Regions from separate parts of the Virgibacillus kekensis genome, predicted to be linked through region 3. Evidence: riboswitches for the same ligand, from Rfam matches in the RefSeq annotation. Region 3 holds a riboswitch; each other region holds the start of a gene.
What was found. A riboswitch is a leader RNA that binds a small molecule or an ion and turns the genes downstream of it on or off. The one in region 3 is predicted to bind cyclic di-GMP.
Positions count from the first base shown of each region.

Region 1 (7,683 bases), on a different contig from region 3:
AATTATGTCGCTTCGGAAATTTATTAGGATTTTTTATAGCTTTCGATTTCTGTTCTGCTTTGTGACTGCCCATCGTTGAAAAACCGTCAGACATATTACAGCCAGTAAAGCACCAAAACTATCAAGTATAACATCCCCAAAATATGGTGTGCGGTTTGCCGTAAAGGACTGATGAAATTCATCAAGCCCGGCATAGGCCACGGTAAGAACAAAGCCTATCGCTGACTTTTTCCATAAACGTGTCATACCCATTTTATGCAGAGCAAGGTAAAACAGACACATCAGCACAAAAAACACCCCGACATGCGCACCCTTACGGACAAAAAATTCAATAAAACCTTCAATCCCAAGAACTGCAACACTGACCTCTGAGTGATGGTAGGTAAAATTAATCCAATCAAACCACGGCGTCAGAAATGATAAATCAAATGTATTGGACAAAAACGGCTTCATATTCTGTTCCTGATACGGTGTCGCCGACGAATAGTAAATGATTCCCATCCAGGCAATCGGCAGCAGCCAATATCCGTATTTTAATAAAATTGCTTTCATGCTATCACGCTTCCCAATTCCATACCTCAATTCCATTTAATCTAAACTGGTGAAACTCTTCTTTGCGGAGCAGCTTCTCCACCTCACGGATAGGACCTGTCACAGTAGCTCCAAATACTTTTATACCGTTCTCCTGGATATATTCCAGCCGTTTTCTGTCTATATCGGAAGCGTAATAGCCTCCTTCATTAACCATCCAATTAATATTCTCATAGAACTGATCAACTGAACGCTCTATAGTTTGCATACTCAGCGGACTTATCCATGAAGACGGCCGATTATTTTCATCATACCTTGTAGCCGGATTAAGAATTAGCGTTGAAGCAAAGGTGAATTGGCCAGCCTGGGAGTATGGCACTTCCACTTCAGTAATTTCCCCACCATACACAGGCATATTCAGGACGCTTATATTATAATTATCAAGCTCCTTGAGCAATGCTTTCGGAGACATTGCCTTCTTGATAGAAAACTGTACTTGAATTACATTACCCCCATCGATTTTTTCCAGCTGGGAACGAACAGGCTCACTTGCATTCGGCTTTACATATGTTTCACCTCTACCGAGCAACTCGTTTGGAATAACAAATCCTTTGAGGCCGCTTTGATTTAAATATTTCTCATCAAGCTGCAGGGAATAATCTAATTCACCAAACAGTTGTTTCTCCGCTGAAACTTCTCCAATAACCACATCCCAATCACCGATTTCCCGGTATAATTTCAAGGTTGTCGACTGTGTCAGCAGTGGATTGATTTCTGCATCACTACCCCCACTAGCATTATTCACTTCAACCCCGGGATAGTGAGTCTCTATCACGGTAGAAACAAGTCTGTCGAAGCCCGCCTGCTTGTTAAAATCATAAAAAATGCTTACCGGGATCGTGTAGGCGATATAAACCAACAATATAAGCAGGAGCGTCTTGATTACAGTTAATGTAATGGATAAGCGGGTGCGCCATACAAGTTTCTTAGCACTCTTTTGATCCAATTCTTCCTGCCCACTTTCATTCCAGTCGCCTAATACATTTTTATCATCGTCCATCAATAGACCTCCCTCTTAAAAGCTCATCGTAATAACGGAATTTTTTCCTTGCCCTGTGCAGCGTAGTCTTCACCTGGCTATCACTTAAACCCGTCGTCGACACGATTTCTTTATATGTAAATTCCTGTATCTCCCGTAAATACAACACTGTTCGCATTCGTTCAGGCAATCTGTCCAATACGCTCTCGATATGCTCCTGTCTTGATTTGTTTTCCAGACTTTCATCCGGGTTACCTATATCACTGTTCTGCGTGCTTTCTGTCTTTATCCTTTCAACCATACGTTTTTCCGATTTCGATTTTCGGCTTGTATCAATATAAAGATTTCTCGCCACCTTAAAAAGCCATGCTTTTGGCTCTTTAACATATTGTACATTTAAGGAAATCATCGCCCTGTAGAATGTTTCCTGCAGCAATTCCTCGGCAACTTGTTTATTGCGGCTCATTTGCAATAAATATCGGTACAGCGGGAGTTGATATTCTTCAAATAAGTCGGCAAAAATCTTCTTTTCCAATCAACTCCTCCCCCCTCTATTACAACAACGAAACAGCAATGAACTTTGTTACATTTTTTTAAAAAGATTATTTCCGGAAGATAATTGCTTAAGATGTAAATGGATAAATCTATGAAACTTGCCGAGCAGTGAAATATATTTACACAACCGTGGAAAGCGAAATGTATTTCGATTTAGTCCACTTACCGCTAATTTTTTAACCACACAAAAAAACCGCAAGCTTATGGCTCACGGCTTTTAGTTTTCCTGTTTATTACGCCACTTGTTGAACTCCAGATACTCTTTAAACTGTTCTTTGGAAACACCTGAACTCATTGCTTCCTGAACAATCTCCAACCATTCCCCATCCAACTTTTCTTCTATATCGTTCTCATTATTTTTTTGAATAATGTCATTTACGGATACTCCCAGTACAGAACTAATTTTCTCGATAAACTGGATCGATGGATTTGTCTGAAGGTTTCGTTCTATAGAGCTTAGATATGATTTCGCCACTCCTGCCCGCTCAGCGAGTTCAGATATGGACATTTTTCTTTCTTTACGTATTTGCTTTATTTTTTCACCGATCAAGCCATACACCTTCTTTCAGATTAAATTATACCACAAAAAGGCGTATAGTTCTATATAAAGCACATTATTTTTACATTATTCTTTCACTTTTTTTCATCTTTCTCCAGAAACAACCGTATGTCCTCAACTGTCAGTCCAATTGCTTTCGCCTCTTTCATTAAAAATACCCACTCTAAATCCAGATCGTTACCAAGCTCGACTTTTCGTTCAGCACTCTGCATGTTTCCCCGTCCCCCATTTTAATTCCCAGGTAATCCAGCCGCCATAGCAACAATGCGTTAGACCTGTGACTTTGCGCCCTTATCTTTCAATAAGTTTGCTCTTTTCTGAGGATCCATGTTTTTCTTAGGACTACTATACTATAAAACTTCAATTTTGTGGGTGTCTTGTTTTGTCAAATGCAAACTAGTTTTGTAATTATCAGAAAACATTTTGGCGATATAGGGCTTTTGTTCTATAGATGTATTGATTTGTTCCTAAAAATAACCTATATTCTAATTAGATTACTTTTTCTGGAGGCGGATGTGGATGAAAGGTGTCGCTATATTACTCACGATTGCCGGGATTATTTTTATCGGAATTGGCGGCTACCAACTGTTTAAAACCGATCATTCGCAAAATAAAAGCCTGGAAGAAGCAAAAATCCGGCTGGCAGATCAAAAAAGTGAAACATCTTCCTCCCTCCAATCGTCTCATATGTTGGAGCCTTTTCTGCCGGACGAGGGTGAATCAGTTGGAATTCTGCATATTCCGAGGCTGAACGCCGAACTCCCTATCATTGAAGGAACTGATCCGGAAGAACTGGCGAAAGGGGTTGGCCATTATGCAGGGACGGCTTATCCGCTTGAAAAAAATCAGGTAGTTTTATCTGGACACCGCGATACCGTATTCCGCCGAATGGGGGAACTGAAACTCGGCGATACGTTGACAGTCAGAATGCCATATGGGGACTTTACCTATCAAATTACCGATACCGAAATTGTCAATGCTGATGACCGAACCGTAATTAAGTCAACTGCACCTGACGAGGTTCTCACCCTGACAACCTGCTATCCTTTTTCGTATATCGGTAACGCACCTGACCGTTACATCATTACCGCCCTCCCGGTCATAAATGAGTGATGGACGATAATGGCGGGGTCAGCTATAATTATAGTAATGGAAACAGCAGAGGAGAATAATAGTGGATTCAAGAACAGAAAAAAGACAGCACAAGAAGAAAAGAAAATGGCCATACTGGGTTGTTGGAATAATTGCAGCATTAGTACTAGCGATCGGCAGCTATATTTATTTTATATATGATCAGGTTGGCGATACAGTCGCCGTGATGCATGAACCGCTTCCCGGTGATGACAGTGAAGAGCGACAGAAAGAGCTTAACAGTATCTTCAGTGAAAATAAATCTATTAATATACTTTTACTTGGTGTTGATGAGCGTAAAAACGATAAAGGCCGTTCAGATACGATGGTTTTGATGTCACTTAACCCGAAAACCAACTCCATGAAAATGTTGAGTATTCCGCGTGATACGTATGTGAATATTCCAGGTGAAGGAATGGACAAAATTAACCACGCATATGCATTTGGCGATGTGAGCCTTACAGTAAAGACTGTTGAACAGATGCTTGATTTACCAATCCATTTCTACTCAAAAGTTAACATGGAAGGATTCAAGCAAGGTGTCGACGCACTGGGTGGAGTTACCGTTAAAAATGACCAGGCATTCACCCAGGGCGGTGAGCGTTTCCCTGCCGGTGAAATTAACCTGAATGGTGAGGAAGCTCTGAAGTACACGCGGATGCGGAAAAACGATCCGCGCGGAGATTTGGGACGGAATGAACGGCAGCGTGAAGTTATCAAAGCTGCGGTAGCAGAAGCAGCCAGCTTTTCGAGCATCACCAAGGTCACCGATATTCTGGATGTACTTGGTGGTAATGTGAAGACAAACATGACAATGGAGCAGATGCAGACATTGTTCACTGATTACCGTCAGACCCGTAACAATATTGAGACGATGGAAATCAGCGGGAGCGGCGATATGATCAACCGTGGCTGGTACTATATCGTACCTGATGAAGAAATGAATAGAATTAAAAGTGAGCTAAAGAATCATATGAACGCAGAATAAGTCATCTCCGGATGGCTTATCTTTTTACCTATACATGTTTTTGCATTAGGAAAATGATATTATTAAAGAGAATAAAGGATACATTTAAGGGGGTCACTATGAAGAAAATAATTGCATTGATTTCTGTTCTATTGCTTGTTGTGATTACAGCCTGTGCCGAGGATGAAGTAACTCCACAGGAACGGTTTGATCAGTATGTAAAACATTGGAACAAAAAAGAATTCAGCGAAATGTACAAAATGGTCACCACCAATTCAGAGAAAGAATATCCGACAGAAGAATTCGTTGACCGCTATAAAAATATATACGGAGACTTAAATGTTGAAAATCTTAAGGTGACATATAAGAAATTATCGGCAGAAGATATAGAAACCGCTATGGAAAAAGGGACGGCACAGTTTCCATTCCAAGTGAAAATGGAAACAATTGCAGGGCCGATTAACTTTGATTATGAAGCTACCCTAATCCAGGAGGGTGAAGAAGAAAATAAAAACTGGTTTGTTAAGTGGGATCCCGGTTTTATTTTTCCCCAAATAAAAGACGGAGGAAAAATCAGGATTGATACTGAAGCACCGAAGCGCGGAGAAATCCTTGATCGCAATCGGATGCCGCTCGCTATAAACGACAAGGTTCCAGAAATCGGAGTTGTACCTGAACGGCTCCAGCCTAATCCTGAAGAGCAAAAACAGAAAATCGCTGACTTACTCGGGATGAGTGTAGAGGAAATCAACAATGCCCTGAATGCTGGATGGGTTAAGCCGAATTTGTACGTTCCTCTGGCGAAGGTACCAAAGAATGACGAAGAAACATTAAGCCAACTGGCTGGAATAAATGGCGTTTCCCAACGTGCGGTAACCGGCCGGGTTTATCCCAACGGAGAAGCAACCGGGCATCTCGTCGGGTATATTGGCAAGATTACCGCTGAAGAACTGGAAAAACAGGAACCTGGTACGTATGGCCCGAACGATATAATCGGTAAGCGAGGAATGGAGCAATTGTTTGAAGACCGGTTGAAAGGTACTCAAGGTGTAGCCATTACCGTGGAAAAAGAAGGTCAAGATCCGGTTGTGCTTGCAGAAAAGCGAGTTGAGCACGGTGAAAATATTATTACGACAATTGATGCAGAATTACAGAAACAGATTTATGCGACATATGATGGAGACGCTGGTACGACCGCAGCAATTCATCCGAAGACCGGTGAAACCTTGGCGCTTGTCAGCAGTCCATCGTTCGACCCAAACCAATTCCTATTCGGCATCTCACAGTCGGAATGGGATAAACTGCAAAATGACCCACAACAGCCGCTGGTGAACCGTTTCACCGCTACCTATGCACCAGGCTCGACAATTAAACCTGTCACTGCCGCAATTGGACTTGGGAATGGCACTATTAAACCTGGTGAAGGTATGGAAATAAACGGTCTTACTTGGAGCGGTGGTGAAGGGTGGGGCAACTATGAAGTCCGCCGTGTATCCGAATCCAACGGACCAGTAGACGTCACAAATGCCTTGATACGTTCTGATAATATATTTTTCGCACGAAAAGCTGTTGAAATGGGTGTGGAAAAATATAGTAGTGGATTAAAGAAATTTGGATTCAGCAAAGAGTTTCCGTACACTTATCCAATCGAAACATCAACCATTTCAAACAGCGGCTCCCTTGATGATGAAGTTCTGCTTGCTGACACCAGTTATGGGCAGGGTGAGTTACAAATGAGCGCGCTCCATCTGGCTTCAACATTTACACCATTTCTCAATGATGGGAATCTGCTGAAACCAGTTCTGCTCGCTGATGAAGAAAAAAGCCAGGTCTGGCAGGAACAGCTGATTTCCACGGAACAAGCAAAAGTTGTGCGCGAGGCGCTTCGAAAAGTTGTCTCCTCCCCAATAGGTACAGCCAAAGGTGCACAAAAAGCTGATTTTCCTATATCCGGTAAGACTGGAACTGCTGAATTGAAGAAGGCTGGTGAGGAGTCAGGTGCTGAGAATGGATGGTTTGTCGCATATCCAAGTGACAGTCAGGACATTCTGCTTGCCATGATGGTTGAGAGTACCGAAGACCGTGGTGGCAGTGCCTACACGATTGACAAAGTAACAGAAGTATTATCAGCGTATAAGAATTAATCACTGGAAGAAGTCTACTCGACCAAATACGAGTAGACTTTTTTGTTGGCGTGAAACCTTTCAATATAACGCTGCATACAGGATCCACTTCACCCTCTCTACCCCTGCTTTTTTCCCTTTTAACGGAATGAGGTTCCAATTACCTCCATTTCTGACATCCAGATAAAACAAAGACCAAACCGATAATGCGATTTGGCCTGCAATCTCATATGCAATTTCAATTTCGTATCTATCTCCCCATAAGACATCCCTGCCCTATTTTGTCTGCCAGAATGAGAATCTGCTTCCTCTGTCCCCGTTCCCACTAACATTAACTGGTATCTGATGTGTTTTTTCCATGACCAGCTGGTAGTTCATCTCAATAGCCATGATATATTTGAAAATAATCAATCCGGTCAGGGCGAATTGAGCCAAACCACCAATTACATAAACCAAGCCGCCATCACTGTTTATTATCAATAGAGCTGCCAACAAAATTACTTGAATGAAGGTAGTCAGAAACGACCGCAATAATATGGATAATATAATTGAAACCATCCCAGCGATAAAAATAAAGCTAAACCCCTCTACTACGAATGAACCACCCATTACTCCTTCACCTCACTATTTCCCGGCTGTTCCGGTAAATCATATTGTGCCGTCCCGTATCGTCCATCCAGAAAACCGCCCGCAAGCCCCTCGTTGATCATTCGCTCAACCTCGTAATAATCGTTGTTTTCCATCATGACCCTCCCTCTTAGTTTCATTATCATATGTA
Region 1 covers NZ_JBHSFU010000004.1:96,654-104,336, forward strand. The annotation lists gene ACFO3D_RS04880 (VanZ family protein) at 34-552, opposite strand; gene ACFO3D_RS04885 (anti sigma factor C-terminal domain-containing protein) at 557-1,591, opposite strand; gene ACFO3D_RS04890 (RNA polymerase sigma factor) at 1,581-2,105, opposite strand; gene ACFO3D_RS04895 (helix-turn-helix domain-containing protein) at 2,343-2,675, opposite strand; gene ACFO3D_RS04900 (anti-repressor SinI family protein) at 2,759-2,896, opposite strand; cyclic di-GMP riboswitch class I at 2,922-3,006, opposite strand; gene ACFO3D_RS04905 (class D sortase) at 3,204-3,797, shown strand; gene ACFO3D_RS04910 (LCP family glycopolymer transferase) at 3,859-4,803, shown strand; gene ACFO3D_RS04915 (penicillin-binding transpeptidase domain-containing protein) at 4,902-6,926, shown strand; gene ACFO3D_RS04920 (hypothetical protein) at 7,182-7,514, opposite strand; gene ACFO3D_RS04925 (hypothetical protein) at 7,514-7,651, opposite strand.
Region 1: it holds a riboswitch for cyclic di-GMP, as region 3 does, so the genes downstream of both, ACFO3D_RS04900 (anti-repressor SinI family protein) here and ACFO3D_RS00490 (prepilin-type N-terminal cleavage/methylation domain-containing protein) in region 3, are expected to answer to the same signal.

Region 2 (7,683 bases), on a different contig from region 3:
GATGTTATATTTCCAAGTAAGTCATATTCATATTTCGTAACATAATCTAATGGACTTTTTTCTTTAGCCAGGCGGCCAAGATCGTCATATTCATAGGTAGTAACAGCTCCGTTAGGCTGTTTGACAGATTTGAGCTGTCCTGATTTGTCATATTCATAATCTATAACTGCTTCGAGCGGTTTCTCTACCTGTGATAATCGTCCGAGTTTGTCATATGAATAAGTCGTTGTATGATTCTCACCATCTGTATAGGTAATAAGCTGTCCATTTTTATCATAGGTCATGAAAGTTGTTTCTTCTTCCGGGTTGGTTACGGATAGTATATTTCCATTCTCGTCATAGACATAGTCAGTCACACCATCTCGTGGGTCTATCAAGGAGGTTACCCGACCGGCACCGTCATAATTCCGTTCAATGACTCCTCCATTCGGTCGAACTATATCCGTTAACAGGTTGCGAGGGTTGTATTGGTACTCGGTTACATTCCCTGCTGGATCAGTCTCTTTTGTTAACCGCCCTAGCAAATCATAATCCCACTTAGATATGTTGCCTAATGGGTCAGTTACCGAAGTTTTTCGTCCCATCTTATCGTACTCGAACGAAAAGGTTCCTTTTATCGATGAAACTTCAGAAAGGTGCCCAGTCGTTGCTTCGTATTCATAGCTTGTTAATTGATTTAGTGGATTCTTTTTACTTTCCAACCGCCCGTATTCATCATATTCATAAACAATGCTCTTTCCATCTGGTCGAATCTTTTTCTTTAACTGGTCAATCGCATTATATTTAAATTCAGTAACTTTGTTCATTGGTTCAATAATCTTTGTCTGTCTACCCGCATCGTCGTATTGAAATTTGGTTGTTTTGCCCAATGGATTGGTCAATGCGGTCATCTGGTGAAGATTATTGTATTGGTAAATAATTTTCGAATCATCAGGTCGGATAAATGTATACTTATTTTCAGCATCGTTATATTCCCACTCATATTCATAGCCCATCGGATCTTTATACGTTAAGGGCCTGTTCTGTGTGTCATACGTGTAAGAGCTTTTACCTTGCTCGGGACCTATGATGGTTACAACTCTTCCGGCATCATCATATTGATAGGAAGTTGTTTCCTTCTCGGCGTTTGTAACCGAAGTTAACCACCCATTCGGATTATAGGTATACGTTGTAGCAAACCCATCAGGACTAACCCGTTTTTTTAATTGACCGTTGCTGTAATAAGTAAAAGTCGTGGTCTGGTTGAGCGCATCGGTCATACTGGTTAGTTCGCCATTTTCATAATGATAGCTTGTGGTTGCATTTTCTCGGTTTGTTTCGCTCTTCAACCGCTTGGCATCATCGTACGTAAAGCTCTCAGTTGTACCATCTTCATATGTTTTTGACTTAAGCATTCCTAAATTATTGTAGGAAAATTCAACAGTTTGGCCATTAGGAAGTGTTTCTGTTTTTAATCTGCCATTATCGTAATAGGTATACTTGTGCACCCGATCCGCGGAGTCTTTAACTGCTTTTAACCGATCATTAGCGTAGTACTGGTACGTTGTAGTCCGATTTAGACTATCGGTTACGGTTTCAATCCGCCCCTGGTTGTCATAATCGTAGTCAAAAAATCCATAAGGGCTGTCCACCGTGTCAACGCCGTACTTATTATAGGTATAGCTGGTAGTGCCGATTTTAGATTTCAATGTATGAACGCGGCCGATTTTATCATACGTAAAAGATGTTGCCCCGGCTGGACTAACACTCTTTTTCAGCTGCCCTGTCGGATAGTAATCATATTTGAATACCCTGTCAAGTGAATCTTTGAAGTAATCCAGGTTACCATTTTTATCATAATCATAAATTTCCTCATTCTTTAATGGATCAATGATTTTTTTCAGGCGCCCAGCATTATCATAGCGATACTGATATAAAGTTTGATCCCCGACCTTTTTAGAAAGAAGTCTTCCCTCTTTATCATAAGAAAAATTAATAGTTTTCCCTGATGGAAGCACCTTTTTTTCCAGCCTTCCGAGATTATCAAACTCATAATCTGTTATTTCATTCTCACCGTTTTTAATTTGTGACAGATTCCCGTTTTTATATGAAAATACCATTTTCTTTTTGTTGGCATCTTCAACAGTTTGAATCCGTCCCTCTTCATCGTAGGTGTATTTGGATAAAACACCATTTTCAATTTTTTGATCCACATTTCCAGTCTCATCATTTACCGAAAAAGACGTTCGATTACCCCGGTTGTCTGTAATTAACTCTGGAATATCCCACTTCGGATGATAGCTATAAGAAGTTTTCGTCCCATCAGGAAGCAGCTGTGATGTTTTATTATTTTCATTATTGTATGTAAAAGACAGTGTACCTTCAGGTGAAATCTTTTCGGACAGTAAATCATTCTCATATTTATATGAAGTTTTTTGGCCGAAAGGATTTATCTCCGTTTCGATTTTTTGATCAGTAATCTTAAAAATCCAGCTATCGTTTGCTGCATTCATCAACTTAGTTTCAGTTACATCGCCCGAATCATTTTCTTTATAGCTTAATTTGTAGGCAACACTGTCATCTGGATTGGTTATTTGGGTTACCCGTCCATTAGTATACTGGTAACCAACCTTTTCATTTGCCCCATTCAATATACCCGTGATTCTGTTACCCGAGTATTGATACTCAGTCGTACGACCATCATGGAAAGTAACGGTGGTTAATCGGTCTTGGCTATCATAACCGTAATCTATACTTTCCCCTGTGGAATCAGTGACCTTAGAGATAACATCTCCATTCCATGAGAAATCAATTGTTCTACCAACCGTATCAATTACCTTATCGAGTCGCCCTTTTTTATCATACTGATATCGCATTGTATTACCGTACTGATCTTTTCGGGTGATCATTTTGCCGATACTAAAGTCATAATCACCTGGATTTTCTTCAGCTCGCCACGGAGCGAAGTATCCTTTATATGTTATTTTCGTCCCGTGCGTTCCCGTTACGACATACTCTTCCTTACTAATACGCTTTAATTGATCACCATTTTTAGCTTCTTTAAATTCCCCTGCATCCAGCTCATAGTTGATCAACTTATCGTCATCATAACTGGTCACGTAAGCATCCGGATCTTTTTTCACAAATTGATAGTTTAGGATGTTACCATCACTGCGAGTCTCGGACATATTATAGTTCTCATATATTCTTAATTGAGAATTAAAGTTAAACGTCCATCCACGGCCAAAAGCACCTATCTTATTATTATCACTTGAATAGGTTCGCTTCAGCTTAAAGTTAAACCCAATACCAGGTATATTTAGATCCGTTAAGTCCATCGCTAATTCTCCCGTGGCAATATTGACATTGTCCGGACGGTTTTGTAATGGCTCAGGCTTTTGGGTGCCTGCTTCATTACTGACTGGACCTTTGGGCATAGGTTTTTTCTCCAACGGTTTCGGCATTGTAGGCATTATACTTTCCGCTGGCTTAGGAGCCCCAGGTGATGCTGCCTGATTCGTTGGCAGCAAATCCAATATGGACTGCGGATCCATAAAGCTCTTTTGCATGGATGCTCTCAGAGCCTGTGCTGAACTTTCCACAGGGATTAATACTGAACTAAACAAAAGTGTCAGGACTAAAATAATGTTTAATATTTTCATTAATGCTTCTTTCATCTTGTTCCCCCGTTTCTATCGTCTATTTGATTTGCAATATATTTTGATGAGAAAACCAAAAAGACCTTGCATGCATGCAAAGCCCCGCTAATCTTTCTAGCAACCCGGCGGTCATTACCAAAAGGTATTAGACCCGTAGCTTTGCGTCATCGCCTTTCGACGATTTTGCCCGAATAAATATTAGTTGGTTTATGTATGTAAAATGACCCATAGATGCCTTTTTCAAAATATTGCACTTAATTATTCATCGGTAATTCTATGAAAAAGTTAACCTTTCGGACTATTTTATATCCATATTTTGCTGTTTTTAAGTCTTTTTACCTAGATATATAGTGGATATTTTTTCTTACTAAATTAGTGCTACGGGTGTGCATGAAAATAGGCCAGATAAAAGTTTAATCCCTCTATGTAAATTATTAGTTTTGATAACCTAATAAGAGACACGGTAGATGTTCTACATTTAAATACCAAGTTTCAATAGGAACTTTTTGGCTACTACCACAATCACCATAAAAAAAAAGAGACCCAACAAGTCTCTTTTATTTCACCAATCCAATCATCTTCAGCCCGTACAACAACCCATCGTCGTGAACGTCTTTGGTCACCATTTTGGCCGCGTGTTTAACTATATCAGGCGCGTTTCCCATGGCCACACTATTCTTTACTGCACGAAGCATTTTAATATCATTCAACCCATCGCCGAAAGCATAAACATCATTATTGGATAGGCCTAAATAAGCAACCATTCTCTCAATCCCTGCAGCTTTGGACCCTCCAGATGGAAGAACATCGACGGAGTTTTCATGCCAGCGAATAAAATCTAGCTGTTTGAACCGCTCGCCATATTCCCGGTCATCATCTGGGGAAAAGAGCAGAACTTGGTAGACCGTGCCGCCATCTTTGTAAAACTCAGGGGCGTATTATACAGGTACATCAACCCGCAGTGACTCAATCGCCACTTTCATCCGGTCATCGTTCGTGACATTCGCATACCAGTCGTCCTGGTTTACATACACAAGGGGATGGCCTCGTTCGGCAGCATACGCTTCAAGCTGTTCGAGCACTTCCGTTAACAGTGGATTCTGATAAACTGCCTTACCCTGGTGGACTACGTATTGTCCGTTCAGGCTGACATAAGTATCAATGCCCAGCTCCTCCATGAGAGTTCGAAAGGTGAAAGGAGAACGCCCGGTTGCAATCGCGACTATGTGTCCCTCTTCTTTAAGCCTGGCAACTGCCTCCCTCGTAGAGTCAGGAAGCTTTTTTTCGTCATCAAGCAATGTCCCGTCAATATCAAAGAAAATAAGCTTTTTGTTCATAGTTTCCTCCAATTGGCCATCACGTCAACATGATGGCCAACCTTATTAATTAAAATGTATTCCTTTTTCCATCCAAGCACTTCCTGCCTCAAATAATGATTCTGATACAGTTGGATGTGGGAATACCATGCTTTCAATTTCTTCAACGGTTCCTTCCAGGTGCATGAAGGCTGTCGCTTGGCTGATCATTTCCGTTACATGAGAACCAACCATAACGACACCAAGTATTTCACCGTATTTTTCTTCGGCGATGATTTTCATAAAACCACTTGTTTCGCCAGCCGCGATTGCTTTACCATTTGCCGCGATATCCACTTTCTTTGTTTTCACGCGATACCCCTGTTGTTTTGCCTGTTCCTCGGTGATTCCGACACTGGCAATCTCAGGGAACGTGTAAACACCACGTGGGATAATTGCTTCTTTATTAACTGTTTTACCCAAAATGTGGTCGACAGCTTTAAGTCCTTCATCACTCGCTGCATGTGCCAGCTGAAACCCACCGATCAAATCACCCACAGCGTACACGCCTTCGAGTGAAGTACGCATATTGCCATCGACTTTGACAAAGCGACCGTCGAAATCAACAGGTAGGTCCTCGATGCCAGTCAGATTAGGGGTCCTTCCAACAGCGACAAGAACGCTGTCCGTTTCCAGTGTTTCATTTTCGCCGTTTTTTTCCATTGTCACAAGTGTACGGCCATTTTCAGAAGCAGCAAATTCAGTTATCTTGGCGCTGGTATGGAACGTGATTCCCTTTTTGCCAAGCTCACGTGAAAGATATTCCGATGCATCAGGATCTTCATTGGCCAAAATACGGTCAGCCATTTCGACGACCTCGACTTTGGTATCCAAACTGTTGAAGATACATGCGATCTCAAGTCCAATCACTCCGCCACCGACAATAACCATACTTTATTGCCCAGGTCATCACCAGAAGTGCTGGCCTGTTCAACAATTTCTTTCTCGTATTTTTCATCTTTGTTCTTTCTCGGTTGGTAAGGTTTGTGTAGATACTGAAGTGCGTTTCTTCATCAGTTACAACACCCTCTACATAGACGTCGTCAATCAGTTCCCATTCTTTCGTGTCTTCATTAAGTTAATAGATTTTTACATTATCAATACTCTCTGCTAGAATCCACTTTTGCAATGATGCTAAGGCGATAACGATTGCGTATAACTAATTGGCGGTAGTTGCATAATAAAAGAGCAAGCAATATAAAATTGCTTACTCTCTTATCAGAAATCTTCCTAGCTAGTCTTTTAAAAAAGAATCTTTAATAGACTCTGCATTATTTTCAAGAATAGTTTTTAAGTCTTCTTCAGTATCACTATTCTCAAGGTGCTTCAGGTAATCATTTAAATGCTTAATAGCCTGATCTGTATTGCCTTTCTTATAATGATGCTTCGCTTGCTCAAGTCGATTCACAAGCTGTTGAGACAATGAATGTTCAATCTGCTGTGTTGTTTCAAGTTCTTTTACTTGAGCAGCTAATGATGATGGACTGACTATGACGTTTATGGTAATTTTATTCGAAGTAATTTCCTCACCATTATAGGAGACTTTTGTCTCTATCTCAGTACTTCCTGCATTTATAGCTGTAATTTTACCATCATCAACAGTCGCAACTTGTGGAGAACTGTTTATCCATTCAACGTCTGCACCATCTAGGTTAACGGTATTTCCGTTTGCAAGTGTGACTGATAGATCCAGGTTAGTTGTTTCACCTTGGAGAAGTGTTTGATCTTCTGTTGTAATGGATGCATCCTCTAATGGAACAGGCATTTTATATAAATTCTCTCCATTGGCGTAGTAGATGTTCCCTTCACTGTCCAGATCCATTAAGTTAACTGTATCTCCAATTATTTGTTTAGTCATCATGGTTTCCGGATCTATTACGGTTAGCTTACGTCCTGCTGTCGTATAGAGTAATCCTTGGTCATCCCATCGCATGAAGAATGGGCGCCATGAACTTCCTCTGTGGACACCTGAATATAGCTCCGTACTTTTGATAATTTCCTTTGTAGCTGGATCCATTGCAAAGATTACTGTATTAGCAATCCCTTCCTTATCATAGCCCCAGGCGGTTCCCCATAGGTTTTTATCGGGACCAATGGATAGTTCTCCAATCATTTCAGGGGTTTCTAGTCCATCTACATTTAATTCAAATACTTTACTTTCCTTGTTATTTGTATCATAGGCAAACATTTTTGCTTCCGTCGCTGTTGGATCGATTCCTAATCCACCTGTAATAGTGGAACCACCATATACAATTCCTTCTTGATATGCCAGTCCAATAATACTTTGATTCTGGATGATGTTACGCATACTGTTCCATTCATCGGTTTTGGAGTCATATATGGTTAAAGAACCGCCAAGCTTCCCGTAGTCTGAAATCGTTCCAACAAATAGTTTGTTATCACCTGATGCAAAGGTGAAAGGTCTGCTCTGTTCGTCCCCGATATCGTATACCATTTCAGGGTTATCGCCCTCACCACCGTCGGAATATTGATATGGAAGGTCCGTATCGTATTTGTAGATGCGGGCACCCCCGTAAGTCCCCATATATACATCTCCATTGAGGAAACCAATTCCTTCAATTTGATGTGGATCTCGTTCACGTACGATATATTCTTCCTTAGAGGTATCGAACACTCCCATTGATCCTTGGTATCCCCCCATATATACGTTGTCATCTTGGCCTATTTCT
Region 2 covers NZ_JBHSFU010000004.1:572,012-579,694, forward strand. The annotation lists gene ACFO3D_RS07035 (RHS repeat-associated core domain-containing protein) at 1-3,656, opposite strand, end outside; cyclic di-GMP riboswitch class I at 3,752-3,836, opposite strand; partial or broken gene ACFO3D_RS07040 (Cof-type HAD-IIB family hydrolase) at 4,196-4,975, opposite strand; gene ACFO3D_RS07045 (FAD-dependent oxidoreductase) at 5,021-5,884, opposite strand; gene ACFO3D_RS07050 (FIMAH domain-containing protein) at 6,228-7,683, opposite strand, start outside.
Region 2: it holds a riboswitch for cyclic di-GMP, as region 3 does, so the genes downstream of both, ACFO3D_RS07035 (RHS repeat-associated core domain-containing protein) here and ACFO3D_RS00490 (prepilin-type N-terminal cleavage/methylation domain-containing protein) in region 3, are expected to answer to the same signal.

Region 3 (7,683 bases):
ATAATCATTCTTTTAAAATAACGCAGCTGCAAACAGAACCGGAAGTAATTACAAATGAGACTGCCACCATCACAATTATATATACGAGTGAAGGCAAGGCATTTCGTGCAGTGGAAACAAAAGAGGGTCAGATTACGATTAATCTAGAACACTAAAAAGGGAATGAGGTGTCACAAATGATTGCAAGAAAACGTCTTGGTGATTTATTGGAAGATGCAGGTTTAGTTACAGCTGAACAGATCAGTGATGCTTTGGAAAACAAAAAAGATGAGCAAAAACTTGGTGACGCATTGCTTGAACGCGGGTATATCACGGAGCGACAGTTAATTGAGGCGTTGGAGTTTCAGCTGGGTATTCCGCATGTATCACTCTATCAGTACCCTATCGAAGAACAAGCACTAGGTTACATTCCCAAAGAACTCGCTCAGAAGAACTACATTATGCCGCTTCAGGTTCGGGATAATACATTGGTCGTGGCAATGAAAGACCCGATGGATTATTACATAATTGATGACCTGGAAATGGCTACCGGTTACAGTATTTCCCCTGCTATTGCAACGAAGGACGACATTCTTTATGCAATTAATAAGTTTTATTTTAAAAAAGAAACTGAAGTAAGAGTGGAATACAGCAATGGAACTGCAGATGACGAGGCACCGGTTATACGATTGCTGGATCAACTCCTGAATACAGGAGTGCAGCTGCGTGCCAGTGATATACATATCGATCCACAGGAATCCAATATAATCGTACGATACCGGATTGACGGCCGTCTGCAGACGGAAAACACTGTTACCAAGCATATGCAGAATTCTTTGGTTGCCCGAATAAAAATTCTCGCCGATATGAATATCACACAGACACGATTACCGCAGGATGGCCGGATTAAGACAGCTATAGCAGGAACCCCGGTGGACCTGAGGATTTCCTCACTTCCAACAATTCATGGTGAAAAAGTCGTCATTCGAATCCTTGACTTAAATAATGCATTGATGCAACTAAGCGAATTGAATTTTTCTCAGGAAAACCATAAGAAGTATCGGCAGCTGATCTCACAGCCGTCTGGGCTTGTCCTACTTACAGGGCCGACCGGTTCTGGGAAAACCTCCACACTTTATGCATCACTGAACTTTTTGAATAAGGAAGCAGACAATATTATTACGGTTGAAGACCCGGTTGAATTTCAGCTAGACGGTATCAACCAGGTACAGGTGAATAGCTCAGTTGGACTTACGTTTGCGAATGGTCTTCGATCGATTTTGCGACAGGACCCCAATATCATAATGGTTGGGGAAATCCGTGATCAGGAAACTGCTGAAATTGCTATTCGTGCATCACTTACCGGCCATCTTGTTTTCAGTACCCTGCATACCAACAGTGCAATTGATACAGTGCCACGTTTGTTTGATATGGGAATAGAGCCTTATCTGGCTGTCTCGGCATTGAACGGAATAGTGGCACAGCGGCTCGTCCGGAAAATCTGCATGGACTGTAGGGAGAAACGGGAACCAACTGAAATGGAGAAAGAAATTTTTGCGCGGAATGGCGTGGAGCCTGAATTTATATATTTTGGTGAAGGATGCAGCAGCTGCCATCAGCGTGGATACCGTAGCCGACTGGCAGTTCATGAAGTACTTGTGATTGATGAAACAATCCGAAGTATGTTGCTGAATAATAGGCCATTAAAAGAAATCAGGGATTATGCCGAAGAACAAGGTATGGCATTTCTTATGGAGGATGGGCTTGAGAAGGTGAGGGCAGGTCTGACAACTATAGAGGAGATCATGCAGGTCTCAATCAGTCTGTAAGGAGAGATTTCTATGAAAGAACAATTTGATAAATGGTTGAGGGAGGCATTTCACCAAAAAGCGTCGGATGTGCATTTAACAATCGGGAAAGCTCCCATCTTCAGGGTTAATGGTCAATTGATTGAACAGCCAGGCGAAAAGCTTGCACCTGACTTCACTAGACAAATTGTAAAGGAAATCATTCCTGAACAGCTTTGGAGTAAGCTTGAAAAAAATCGGGAGCTTGATTTCTCGTATGGGATTAGTGGGTTGTCCAGATTCAGGATAAACACATTTTATCAGCGCGGAGAATTATCGCTCGCAATCCGGATTGTTCCTACCACAATTCCTTCAATGGAGGATTTAGACTTACCTGCCATTACGAGGCAGATTGTTAATTATCAACAGGGACTCGTTTTGGTTACGGGACCGACCGGGAGCGGCAAGAGCACAACGCTTGCCTCGATGATTGACTATATGAATAAGACAATGCGCCGGCATATTATTACACTTGAAGATCCCATTGAATATATCCATAGTCATCAGCACTCTATCATCGACCAGCGGGAGGTTGGATTTGATACAACCAGTTTTGCCGATGGCTTACGGGGGAGTTTGCGTCAGGACCCTGATGTTATTTTGTTGGGAGAAATGCGGGATCTAGAAACGATAGCAACTGCCATTACCGCTGCTGAAACTGGACACCTTGTGCTTGGTACGTTACATACTTCGGATGCAGTCTCGACGATTGAACGCATAATTGATGTGTTTCCACCGGCGCAGCAAACTCAAATTCGTATCCAGTTGGCGACAATACTGAAAGCCGTAGTTTCCCAGCGATTACTGATTACTAAACATAATAAAGGCCGCAATATAGCAACTGAGATTTTAATGAACACGAATGCGGTTAAAAATCTGATTCGCAATGACAAGCTTTATCAAATCCAGAATGTGCTGCAAACATCTAAAGAACAAGGAATGCACACGTTGGAAATGGATTTGAAACGTCTCTTACAACAGGATATAATCACGTATGAAACAGCGTCACCTTTCATGCAGGAAAGAGGCATGTAGGACATGAATTACCAATACAGTGGAAGAAATAATGCTGGACAAAAAATCAGAGGGAAAATTGATGCAGATACCCGGCAGATAGCTCTAAATGAGCTGGAGCAAAAAGGTTTGATTATTGTAGAGCTGACAGAAACGAAACCATGGAACAAAGACATTAATTTATCCCAAAAAGTAAAGGTGAAAGACTTTGTTATTTTCCTTAGGCAGTATGCTACATTAATCCATGCCGGTATCTCAATTTCTGATTCCACTAAAACAATGATCAAGCAAACAGAGAATAAAGTGCTTAAAAAGGCTTTGGTTGATATTGATAAACAGCTCGACCAAGGACAGGCTTTGTCAACTGCAGCAAAGCGGCACCCCAAAGTGTTTCCTGAGCTCCTTGTCAATATGATACGCGCAGGGGAGGCAAGCGGTAAGCTGGATGAAATTCTAAGCGAGATGGCGGACTACTACGAACGAGAGTACCGGAATAAGCAACGAATCGTTTCGGCTTTGATGTATCCGTCAGTGGTAGGCATTGTAACAATGTTACTGAGTATTTTTCTGTTGGTATATATTGTGCCAAGATTTGTTGGTATGTTTAATTCTTTTGGGGAAGAAATACCGCCGTACACAAAATTTGTGCTTAATCTAAGTGAATGGGTCGGTTCGTTCTGGTGGGTGTTGGTTATCGTTGGAATCCTTTGTGTAGCTATCTATAGGTATCTTATCCAAAAAGAGGCTTTCGCTTTTCGGATAGACAGAATTCGAATGAAGTTTCCGTTCCTCGGTATTCTTGTCCATAAGGGTGCACTTGTCCGAATGACACAGACGCTAAGCACGCTTGCCAACAGTTCCGTGCCAATTTTGCAATCAGTAGAAATTACTGAAAAAGTTGTGGGAAACCGTGTTATCCGGGAAGTTTTGATTAAGTCCAGACGTTCTCTGGAGCAGGGCGAATCTCTGACAACGCCAATGATGGGTCACTGGGCTTTTCCAGCACTGGTTGTCCAGATGATACAAATTGGAGAAAAGACAGGAACGCTAGATCAGATGTTAAAGAAAGCTGCTGATTTTTATGAAGAAGAAGTTGAGCAGTTGTCAGCACGGATTAAGACATTGATTGAACCGCTTATGATAATCATCCTGACTGTTCTAGTAGGTGGGATAATAACCGCGGTGGTCATACCGATGTTTTCATTATTTGAAAATATTCAATAATCTTGTAGATATCTATCTATGAATATATTATAATGAAAGTAGGAAAAAAGTAGGATACGGTGAACGTCTGCCTCTATTTGGGCACTTTGGCAGACGGGAGTGAGTAGTGCAACCGGCCGAATACATATAAGGGAGCGGTATTTATGTTAAGAAGTATAAAGAAGCTGGTGAAAAAAGAAAAAGGTTTTACCCTGGTGGAACTACTTGCTGTGATTGCTATTCTTGCTATTATTTTGGCGATTGCGGTACCGGCGGTAGGGAATGTAATCAGTGATTCAGAGACAAAAGCAGAACAGGCGAATGCTGAGTTGTTTGAGAATGCTGCTAGGTTGGCTCATGTTAGTGGCGTAGAATCTGCTAGCGATGAGTATTCTTTAAAAACACTACACGACGAAGGATATTTAGAAGAAATACCAGACGTTCCAGGTACAGATAAACCTTATGATGAATCAAAAAAAGTAAAAGTAACTATTCTGGATAATGGTAGTGCGGAATTTGAATTCATTCAATAATGATAACAACGCCTTGCTTCAATGCTGCAGGGCGTTTTCTTAAAATTTACTATATTTTTATCAAGGAGCAACAACCATGGAAACCCTTCTAACATTCTTTTTCTTCCTCATGGGCCTGATTTTCGGCTCATTCTTCAACGTAGTAGGATTACGCCTTCCAAAAAATATTCCATTTGCAAACGATAGATCAATTTGTCTGAACTGCAAACATCAGCTTACATGGTATGAAAATATCCCGCTTCTCTCCTATGCAATCCAGGGGGCTAAATGCCGACACTGTAAAGCGAGCATCTCATACATATACCCAGCAATCGAACTATTAACCGGCGTTTTATTTGCAATAAGTTATGTTAAAATCGGATTCAATCCTGAGCTGGTTACCGCAATTCTCCTGATGTCCATGCTAATAATTATTTTGGTTACAGATATAAAGTATATGCTTATCCCTAATAAGGTTTTGCTGTTCTTCTTTCCGTTACTCCTCATTATGCGAGTGATCGTTCCCTTTGATCCATGGTGGTCAGCGGCAGCAGGATGTTTAACCGGTGCTCTTGTTATTGCAGTTATTATTCTTATAAGCCGAGGCGGGATGGGCGGCGGAGATATGAAACTATTTGGAGTTATAGGTCTGGTTCTCGGAGTAAAAGAAGTTCTGTTGGCCTTCTTTCTCTCTTGTATGATTGGAGCCATTATTGGAATAGCATTGCTTTCATTAAAAATAATTAGCCGAAAACAGCCGGTCCCCTTTGGTCCCTACATAGTTGTTGGTACGATCATTACATATTTTTACGGTGATTTTTTGATAGATTGGTATTTTAATTTCAGTTAGGCAGGTGACACAATGAACTTTTTAAATCAGGGCAGAGTTAATATCGTGATAACAAACAAGGTCTTAAGATACGCGTATAGTAAGAACCCTTCAACCGAGGGGATTACATCGCATGGGGAGATTACACTACCTGCTGGTACTATTAAGGACGGTACAATTGTGGACAAATCTGCTTTCTATAAAATAATTGAGGATCTTGTCCAAACCCACAAATGGAAACGGAAAAAGCTCCACTTTGCCATTCCGGATGATACCGTCGTAATAAGAAAGGTCCAAATCCCTTCTGCGCTGACCCAGGAGGAGTCTTCGGGGTATATTAGAACACAGCTTGGCAACAGTTTTTATCTGCCATTTGCTAATCCAGCGATCGCTACCGAGTTTCTGGAGGCAAACGGGGAAAGTCGGGATGCATTGCTGTTTGCTTACCCAAAGGATAAACTGCATGCCTTTGAAGTGTCTTTTGAGGATGCGGGATTGAAACCAACAGGCGCCGATCTTACGTCATTATCTGTTTACCGGTATTATTTTAAAAATGCAGTTCAGCCGGGGGAAAATCATGTATTGCTAATTCACTGGAATGAGGATTCCCTTGTGCTAACTGCCTTTCAGCAGCATAAAGCTATTTTTACCCGATATATGAAGGTAGAAACTAGTAAAGAGGAACTGACAGAAGAGTATGCCATGCAGATTATCAGCGAGCATCTTATTGAAATTAACAGGATCATCGATTTTTATCAGTACTCCATAACAAAAGGTGAATCCAGAATTAATCAGTTGTTGCTATCCGGTGATTTCTCTTTCCTAAATGAGGCTAAAGAACAACTTATCGATACTGTTCCGTTACCCGTTTATACATTCAATCATGAAAAGTTCGCAGAAAAATATACCGATGTTCTTGGTCTGTCAATAAAACCTGATTAAAAAAGGGTGGTAGTTATGAATACAGAAATTAATTTCCTTGAAAAACAACCTAAAAAGACTGCTACTAACCTTATTACTGTTGCCCTGTTAATAATCTTCCTTGTGCTCTTAACTGCTATTTTTTTCTATCAGAAAGTTACATATCAAACCGATACTGACAATAAACAGTTGGCATTGGCAGAGATAGAGTCTAAGCTTATCAACCAGCAGGATTCAGATAGAGAAGCAATAAATATTTATCAGCTTAAGAAAAATATTGCGGACATGGAGTCGGCTCTTCCAGACAACCTGACCCTTTATAAAAAGGTAACTGGTTTACTGGAGAATCCCGGGCAACTAATTAACTATGATTCCTCAAAAAAGAAACTTGTAGTGATGGCCAAATTTCCAGAACTTGAACAAATAGCTAAGTATATCGGTACAATGGGGGACCAGGTTTACATCAATGATATTCAGTTAACGAGTGTTGTAAGAACCGGTGAATTCTACCATGCGACTCTGACAGTCACGCCTGATACGCAGGCGTTGGGGAAGGAGTTGGCCGAACGTGATTAAGGGATTCACCAGAAAGAATTTGTACATGGTTACAGGTGTCATAATTGCGTTGGTTATTCTATATTTAGGATTATACCTTCTGTTTATAACACCAATGAAAACTGAAGTTAATTCACTTGATAAACAATTAGGATTATATAAAAAGCAGTATGAGCGGCTTTCAACTAAAGTGAATGAAAAAAATGAAGATAAAAATGTGAAAAAGGTCCGCGCAAAAGTACCTGCTGATAAGAAAACCGACGATGTCTTGCTGGAACTACAAAAAATTGCCGGGACAGCTAATGTGACAATCGACTACTTAGAATCTGGGATCAAACTTACTGGACAGCAGCAAAATAAGGAATCAACTTTCCAGGAAGTGACTTATTTGCTGGATGCTTCATCACGTTCGCTTATGAATATCAATCGTTTTATGGAAGGGCTTCGTGCTGCTGATCGGCTAATCCAGATTGAGACGATAAATATCCAGCAGAAAGAGAAAAATGTTGGTCTTACACTCACTTTCAGATTTTTTTATACAGAGTAACTGCTCTTTCTAGTATCAGAAGCGTAGAAAGTTCTTATTTCACCTGATTCCTCATAAGATATTTTGAGGAGGGATAGACATGCGTCATTACGCAATTTTACGTTTACTTTTAGCTGGATTTTTTCTCTATACAGCCTGGCCAATGATTCCAGGGGCTGCAACACAGGCTGAATTGATTTTCTGGGGTGTATGGTTGGTGTTCCTTTTGCTTGTAGTCGGAGCAAATTTTGCAACACTTTTGCGTATGACCCCACCTCCAGTTATGGAACAGGATAG
Region 3 covers NZ_JBHSFU010000001.1:96,782-104,464, reverse strand. The annotation lists gene ACFO3D_RS00510 (hypothetical protein) at 1-155, shown strand, start outside; gene ACFO3D_RS00505 (GspE/PulE family protein) at 177-1,808, shown strand; gene ACFO3D_RS00500 (type IV pilus twitching motility protein PilT) at 1,821-2,861, shown strand; gene ACFO3D_RS00495 (type II secretion system F family protein) at 2,865-4,064, shown strand; cyclic di-GMP riboswitch class II at 4,108-4,191, shown strand; gene ACFO3D_RS00490 (prepilin-type N-terminal cleavage/methylation domain-containing protein) at 4,208-4,576, shown strand; gene ACFO3D_RS00485 (prepilin peptidase) at 4,653-5,405, shown strand; gene pilM (type IV pilus biogenesis protein PilM) at 5,418-6,326, shown strand; gene ACFO3D_RS00475 (hypothetical protein) at 6,342-6,881, shown strand; gene ACFO3D_RS00470 (hypothetical protein) at 6,874-7,407, shown strand; gene ACFO3D_RS00465 (hypothetical protein) at 7,487-7,683, shown strand, end outside.

Region 4 (7,683 bases), on a different contig from region 3:
TCCGGCAATCTGCATATCAAACAACAGCTGTGTTGTATACTTGGGAACCTGCAGTGATGGCAATTCCACAAGTACATAGCCGCTCGTCCGGTTAAGCGACAGCACCTTGTCATTTTCCAAATCATTAAGAAGGTCTCCGTAAATCCGAGTCTCCTGTCCTTCCAGCACTTCAACTGGTATGTTTTCTTTTTCAAGCTGGCCATTCAATGCTGTGACAGCTTGGGCAATATCATTTCCAAAATTGTTATATGTACCATTGTTATGATGCGGGGTGGCGACGATTTTGGTGATTCCCTCTTCGGCTGCCTCCTGGGCCATTACAATACTTTCAGTAACTGTTTTCGCTCCGTCGTCGAGACCGGGCAATATATGGCTATGGATATCTATCATTCTAGCTCCCCCTGTAGGTCATATTTCCTATTGATGTAGTATACCAACACAAGGGTCGAGAATGAAACCACTTAACGTCATTTAAAAGTCACTTTATACTTACAAAAGTCATAGTTTCGAATTTTTTAGACAAATTGCGACAAAAGAAGACCCCTTTTCACATAAAGGAAAAGGGGGAATTTAATGTGTCTATTATTTTCCATAATAGTAATAATAGTTTGCTTCTTTCTTATTTCGGTCGTTTAAAACGGTACCCAATATTTTCGCTTTTGCTGTCTGAAGTTGTTCAATTGCTTTTCTGGCAGCTTCCTTCTCCGTTTGTTTAGAACGTACTACAAGAAGTGCACCATCAACTATATTTGCTAGAATCTGTGCGTCCGCAACTGCAAGCACCGGGGGAGTATCAAATATTATAATGTCATATGATCTACGGGTAGCATTCAGCAGTTGATTCATCCGCATGGAAGCGAGTAATTCGGATGGGTTTGGTGGTATTGGACCACATGAAATCAGGTCGAGGTTATCGACTTCACTTGGGACAACTATATCCTCAAGTGCTGTTTCGCCAACCAAGACATTACTAAGCCCTTTTAGGTTGTCCAGTCGGAAAGTGTAATGAAGGGTCGGCTTCCGAAGATCCCCATCGATTAATAGAACTTTTTTTCCTTGCTGTGCATAAACCACTGCCAAGTTGGCGGTTGTCATAGACTTTCCTTCACTTGGACCAGAAGAAGTTACAAGCATTGTTTGCAGCACCTCGTCGGGTGAGGAGAACTCCAAGTTTGTCCGCAATGTCCTATACTGCTCCGAGATTGGAGAGCGCGGATTAAGGTTGGCAATCAGATGCCGCATCTTATTATTCCTAGACTGATTTTTTTTGCGCGCCATCTAATCCACCCCTTCTTCTCGATTGTGATGTTCCCGGAAAGGGACCGCTCCGAATATCCTCATCAGACACGTGGGTGATTACACCGAGCACCGGTACACCAAGTTCTTTTTCAATATCTTCTTCCGTCTTAATCGTGTTATCAAGATATTCGATTAGGAATGCAATCCCCACGCCTGCCATGGCACCTACTACTATAGCAATAGCAATGTTCAGTGGTGGGTTCGGGCTGACTGGTGATGGATTCGCGTCCAATTCTGCTTCTGACAGAATATGTACGTTGTCCACGTTCAACAGTTCCGGAATCTCCTGTTGGAAAGTGTTGACCGTGGAATTGGCAATATCCACAGCAAGTGCCGAGTCAGGATCGGTGACTGTTACTGTTACAACCTGCGAGTTTTCAGCACTGGAAACGGCGATTTTATTACTGAGCTGACCAGCTGTATAACTGAGATCCAACTCGTCCACTACCTGCTCCAATATCCTAGGACTTTTAATAATTACATTATAAGTATTAATAAGTTCCACGTTCGTCCTGATATCATTTACACTGTACTGGGTTGCGGTATCCTGTGGCTGCTGATTAACCACAAACATTGAGCTTACTTCATATTTAGGCGTTAATATGAAGTAACTAACAACTGCCGCGATAACTGCCGCAATAACTATTAAACTAATAATCATTAGCAGGCGCTTCTTAATCACCTCAAATATTTCCTTGAGGGAAATCGTTTCTTCCATATAGGCTTACCTCCAATTTTCTGGGTAATGATCCATGCTGTATGTATGCTATATTATTTATTTCGACATCATAACCGAAATTATAACACATATAAAGGAAATGTATTAGCTTTTTTTGAAAATTTAATAGACAGAATACCCCTATATATTACACCAATATTACAATCATTACATTTCCATTATTCACCTATTCAGGGATACTTGTCCATGCTATACTCAGTTCATATTAAGTTTAAGGGGAGAACACGAGAAAATATGAATAAGAAAATTTTTATGTCCGTAACAGCAAGTGCAGTCATCGCATCAGCTTTTGTAGGTACCGAACAAGCAGAAGCAGCCTCCTATAAAGTAAAGAGTGGAGACTCATTATGGGGAATCGCTCAACAATATAACACTAGTATATCGCAGCTTAAATCTATTAATGGCCTATCGGGCAATATCATATATCCAAACCAAGTTATCGAAACATCATCAAACTCTAATTCTACTACTACATCATCTAACACATCGAACGGAGCCACCTATACAGTTGTCAGCGGTGACACGCTAAGCGAAATAGCCCGCAATCACAACATTTCACTTTCCCAATTAAAGAATTGGAACAACTTGAATTCACATTTAATCTATCCAGGAGATAAATTAACAGTTTCCAAGAGTGGATCTTCAAGCTACAGTGCACCTAAGCAACAAGTAGCATCATCAAGTGTTTATACTGTACGCGCAGGGGATACTCTATCCGGAATTGGTTCACGCCACGGGGTTAGCGTTTCAGACCTTAAGCGTTGGAATGGATTGAGTGGAGATCTAATTATCGTTGGACAGAAATTGAATGTTGGAGGATCTTCTTCTAACGTATTTTCAGGTTCAACTGGCGGAAGCTCACAAACGTCCAATGTAGACTATAACGTTAGCAAACTTGTAAGTTCAGCTAAAAGTGTAGTTGGTGTTAACTATGCATGGGGTGGCGACTCTCCAGCAGGATTTGACTGCAGTGGGTTCATCTTCTGGGCATACAACCAGGCAGGTATGGATCTGCACCGTACTTCAGCAGCTGGATATTACACCAAATCATTCAGCGTGAGCAACCCGCAAGTAGGTGACCTTGTATTCTTCGAAGGTACTTACAAAGCAGGAATCTCACATATGGGTATCTATGTAGGAAACAACAAGTTCATCCACGCATCATCTGATGGCGTGCAAATGACCAGTCTAAGCAACTCATACTGGAGCAAACACTTTGCAGGGTACAAGCGTTTCCACTAAAATAAGATTACGAGATAGCATCCGGTGGCAGCCGGGTGCTTTTTTGTGTTGTTAGTAGGCATATACCCAGGGTGTTGGAATGTTAAACATGGTGAGTGAAATTTTTTTGTTTATTTATTGTTTTATTGTCGTTAATTTTATTGACTAATATAGTATTATAGGACTATAATACAGTAATATTTTACCATTATATAGCTAAATAAGCTAAGGAGAAAGAGTGAGTATGCAGGATAAAAACGTGCTTAATTTGCAGGAAGTCATTTATATGAAAAGAAAGAAACTGGTTAAGACAGCCGACAAGCATGGGATTGCGAGTAAAGACACATTGAAGTGCAGTCAGGAACTGGACAAACTTATAGTAGAGTATCAGAAGTATTTGGCAAACTAGATTAACATCGCCCTTTAAAGTGAACCTCTTGAGGTTCACTTTTTTATTGAGAAGGCGTTGGGTTGTTATGTGTTCCGCGCCTTAGAAGTTTCACCTATTTAAAATTTCATTACTTATTGCCGATAATACATTTATAGTGAAAAATAACTAGAACGATAATGGCAAACTTATCGAAAGGTAAGGACGCAAAGCAAAGGACCTAATGCATTTTATGCAATGGTAGCCCTGCTGCCGGAGAAGACGCCCTAGGGGTGAACCTTATTTTCTTTGGTTCACCCTTTTTTATAAAAAAAGAAAGGTGACGCACAATGATAAAATTTCATATCAGGCAAATCCCTGCCCACGTTTGGGTAATCAGTATTTTATTATTATCCCTCTCGCTCTATTTTGAATTATTTTCCAATACTCCGCGGACGGGGACTTTTTGGGTGATTAATTTAATTTCCGTGACCCTGTTCTCCTATCATTTAGGATTGGTAGGCGGAATCGCTGTACTCTTATTAATATTAGGCGTACGAATCGGTGTAGATTTTCAAACCTTTTCTTCCCTCAGCACTACTTATATCATCCGGGCACTGATCGTTAACTCTATTGGATTTATCACATCAATTTCGATTGGCTATCTAGCAGGGAAACTCCGATCCAAAGAGAGGAAAATCAGGGAAATTTTCAGTAATAATGACATCACCTTCTGGACACGAGATTTGATTACTGGAAAAGTTACGGTTTCGGAAGGGAATGCCGAGGTTTATGGGGTTTCTCGCAAAGAATTCGAAAAAAAACCAGATCTTTGGAAAGAGCAAATCCATCCAGAGGATTTACCAATCCTATTGAACGCAATTGACAAACAAATGACAGGGGAAAAGACTTCTATTGTTTACCGAATTCACCGTGCGGATGGAGAAATCCGGTGGGTCGAGGACCGTGGTACACCGGTGTTTAATAAAAAAGGCGTCCTCACTAAGATTGACGGCGTTATATTTGATGTGACTACATCCAAAATTGCTAAAGATCAAATGAATAAAATGGCATATCGTGATTCGCTAACTGACCTTCCAAACCGAAACTGGTTTCAGAACTACTTACAAACTGCTTTGGAAAAGCATTCAACTTTAGCGGTAATGTTTATTGACTTTGATAATTTTAAGCGAATTAATGATACATTTGGTCACCGTGCAGGGGATTTCCTACTGCGGCAGATTGCTAACCGTCTACAGTCGTGTCTACGTGAGGGGGATATTGTATCTAGACTTGGTGGCGATGAATTTCTTGTTCTAGTAGAGAATGCAGAGGTTAATGAGGTTATTGAAATTGCTGAGCGTATCATCCGTGAAATGAATGATCCGTATACGGTGGAAGGGACAGAAATTCTTGCAACGCCAAGTATCGGTATAAGTCTTGCTCCGGAGAGTGGTAATGATGCAGAAAGTCTGATTGAAATGGCAGATTTCGCTATGTATCTTGCTAAAAAACGCGGTAAAAACAATTATCAATTTTACAATGATGAACTGAATAAGCAAATGAAACGCAGGACACTGCTGGAGACGCGACTACATAAAGCGATTGAGAACGAGGAGCTGGAAGTGTACTATCAGCCACAAATAAGATTAAATACCGGTTGCCTTGCCGGTGCCGAAGCACTGTTGCGCTGGGAGTGTGATTTAGGAAAAATCTCCCCTGAAGAATTTATTCCGATTGCCGAGGATAATGGCCTAATTATCCCAATTGGTGAGTGGGTACTGCGGGAGGCTTGTAAGCATTTGAAACGTTTTAACAAGAATGGAATGAATGGGTTCCCTATTTCCGTAAATCTTTCGACTAAACAGCTGATGCACCCGACTATTGTCGACCGGATTAAGGAAATATTGTTTGAGGAAGATGTTAAACCCCAAATGATCACTCTTGAAATTACGGAATCAGCTCTTCTTTTCTATGAAGATGCCAAGCAAAACATCACCGAATTACGTTGTCTTGGCGTAGGAATTTCTCTGGATGACTTTGGGGTCGGATTCTCTTCCTTAAGTATGATTAAAAATATAGAAGTGGACGAGTTGAAAATTGACAAATCATTTTTAAATGATGCTCTAGAGAATAAGCGTGTTCGTTCATTGTTAGAGACTATCATCCAAATTGGAAAAAATCTAGAAGCCAAAGTCGTAATAGAGGGTGTAGAAACTGCAGTGGAAATGGAATTCCTGATGAAACAACAAGTGTATGGTCAAGGGTATTTTTACAGCCGGCCCCTTACCGTGGGAAAATTTGAGCAGTGGTATAATGCCTTTTACAGGAAAGAAAAGGAAAATAGACTCATTGAAAAATGAGTTAATAGTATGGTTTAATATATTCAACTAAGGGAATCAGCACTTTAACGAACAGTGGTGAATTGTACAGAGAGAGTGAGGGGCCCTATGAAACATATTTTAAAAGTTGCAGAAGAGTATGATTTGAACCTGATTGAAATGTCCATTCTGGTTGAGTTGGACGAGAAATACCCTCGTACAGTCGAAATTGAGGAAGTATCCAGCAATCCGAAAATTGAAAGGAACATTGTTAACCTAGTCGATAAAGGCCTTGTTGAAAAACGCTGGCACAAATACAGGGTAAAGAAAGAAAACCTATATGAGAAAGTATAGTATTAAAGGACATGCAGCCTTGGCTGGATGTTTTTTGTTTTGAGGAGGGGTTGATTGACTGTTTGGCTTGCTCGCTCGACTTTGGGGTATGCTCGCTCGACTTCGGAGTGCGGTCGCTCGACTTTGGGGTGTGTCCGCTTGACTTTGAGCTGTTCTCGCTCGACTTCAGAGCGCGGTCGCTCGACTTTGAAGCGTGCTCGCTCGACTTCAGAGTGCGGTCGCTCGACTTTGAAGCGTGCTCGCTCGACTTCAGAGTGCGGTCGCTCGACTTCGAAGCGTGCTTGCTCGACTTCAGAGTGCGGTCGCTCGACTTTGGGGTATGCTCGCTCGGCCTGAAGGCGTTATCGCACTCTATCTTCTTATCCACACTCTTTTATTATGAATATACTTCAATCCACTTTTTAACAGCAACCTGGTGGCAGTATTTCGAGACTTAAGTTGTAAATGCGCATGCATTCTCTATTCGTCATATAGGGTTTTCACCAATAATAGATAATCCGATAATGCACTGAGGTGAGCTGTTTTTGAGTAGTTATCACATTTATCGCAATGCCAGCTTCCATATATCCGCTCCATTCCCAGCTTTCCACACTCAGGACAAAACACTCCAGGCATTAGATCAGTGGGCTTTATATTGTATTGCTTGATACTATTCTTATCAAATGTGCCACAGAGATTAAGAATATGGTTTCCTATTTTTCTGTGTGATAGCTTGCGATATCCTTCCTGTTTCAGTTGCTGTTCTTTTTCCAAAATCATTGATGGGACTCGAGCTCCGTGAGCTACTATTTTGCTGAGGGATTCGGTGTCTCCTATAACCTTTATTACGGTGGATGGCTCGCTTATTGCGATTAAGCAGAAAATAGGGATATTAGTGAGGTGCTGCTGCGAAAGCAAATTTTGGAGGTGGAACCTTTGATTTTCCACCTGGGTGATCGGGTACTCGTAACCTGATTCCATTTTCCCGTCACTGCGGGTAAGTTGTTTGAGAATAGTATCAAACGTTATCGTTCCACTATAGTTTTTAGCATCTACGAGATAAATTGCGTGCTCGGCAATAATCGCTGAGTCGATTTGAAAGTTTTTTCCGTTGACCTTAAGATAGACATCTTGAAGAATGGTATATTGATTAGCCAGGTATTCGAGATGGTAATCAACCTTTAACTCGCCGGTATACCCTTTTTGCATTATGGCGGCATCACTTTTTATATTCTGCCAGTCATGGAATTGTGGGGAAAGTCGTGGAATAGCTGCATCAAGTTTCTCTAGAGGCAGTGGTTTCCTCCTTTTCTTGATTATCATGGCATATGTCTCCTCATTCCGTTTGGAGCTATCTTATCTTATTTATTTGGAATTGGAAAAAGAACAAAATAGCATACTCC
Region 4 covers NZ_JBHSFU010000004.1:553,570-561,252, forward strand. The annotation lists gene ACFO3D_RS06970 (tyrosine-protein phosphatase) at 1-390, opposite strand, end outside; gene ACFO3D_RS06975 (CpsD/CapB family tyrosine-protein kinase) at 583-1,278, opposite strand; gene ACFO3D_RS06980 (YveK family protein) at 1,253-2,017, opposite strand; gene ACFO3D_RS06985 (C40 family peptidase) at 2,273-3,280, shown strand; gene ACFO3D_RS06990 (aspartyl-phosphate phosphatase Spo0E family protein) at 3,504-3,668, shown strand; cyclic di-GMP riboswitch class I at 3,819-3,904, shown strand; gene ACFO3D_RS06995 (putative bifunctional diguanylate cyclase/phosphodiesterase) at 3,977-5,989, shown strand; gene ACFO3D_RS07000 (hypothetical protein) at 6,077-6,301, shown strand; gene ACFO3D_RS07005 (nuclease-related domain-containing protein) at 6,761-7,603, opposite strand.
Region 4: it holds a riboswitch for cyclic di-GMP, as region 3 does, so the genes downstream of both, ACFO3D_RS06995 (putative bifunctional diguanylate cyclase/phosphodiesterase) here and ACFO3D_RS00490 (prepilin-type N-terminal cleavage/methylation domain-containing protein) in region 3, are expected to answer to the same signal.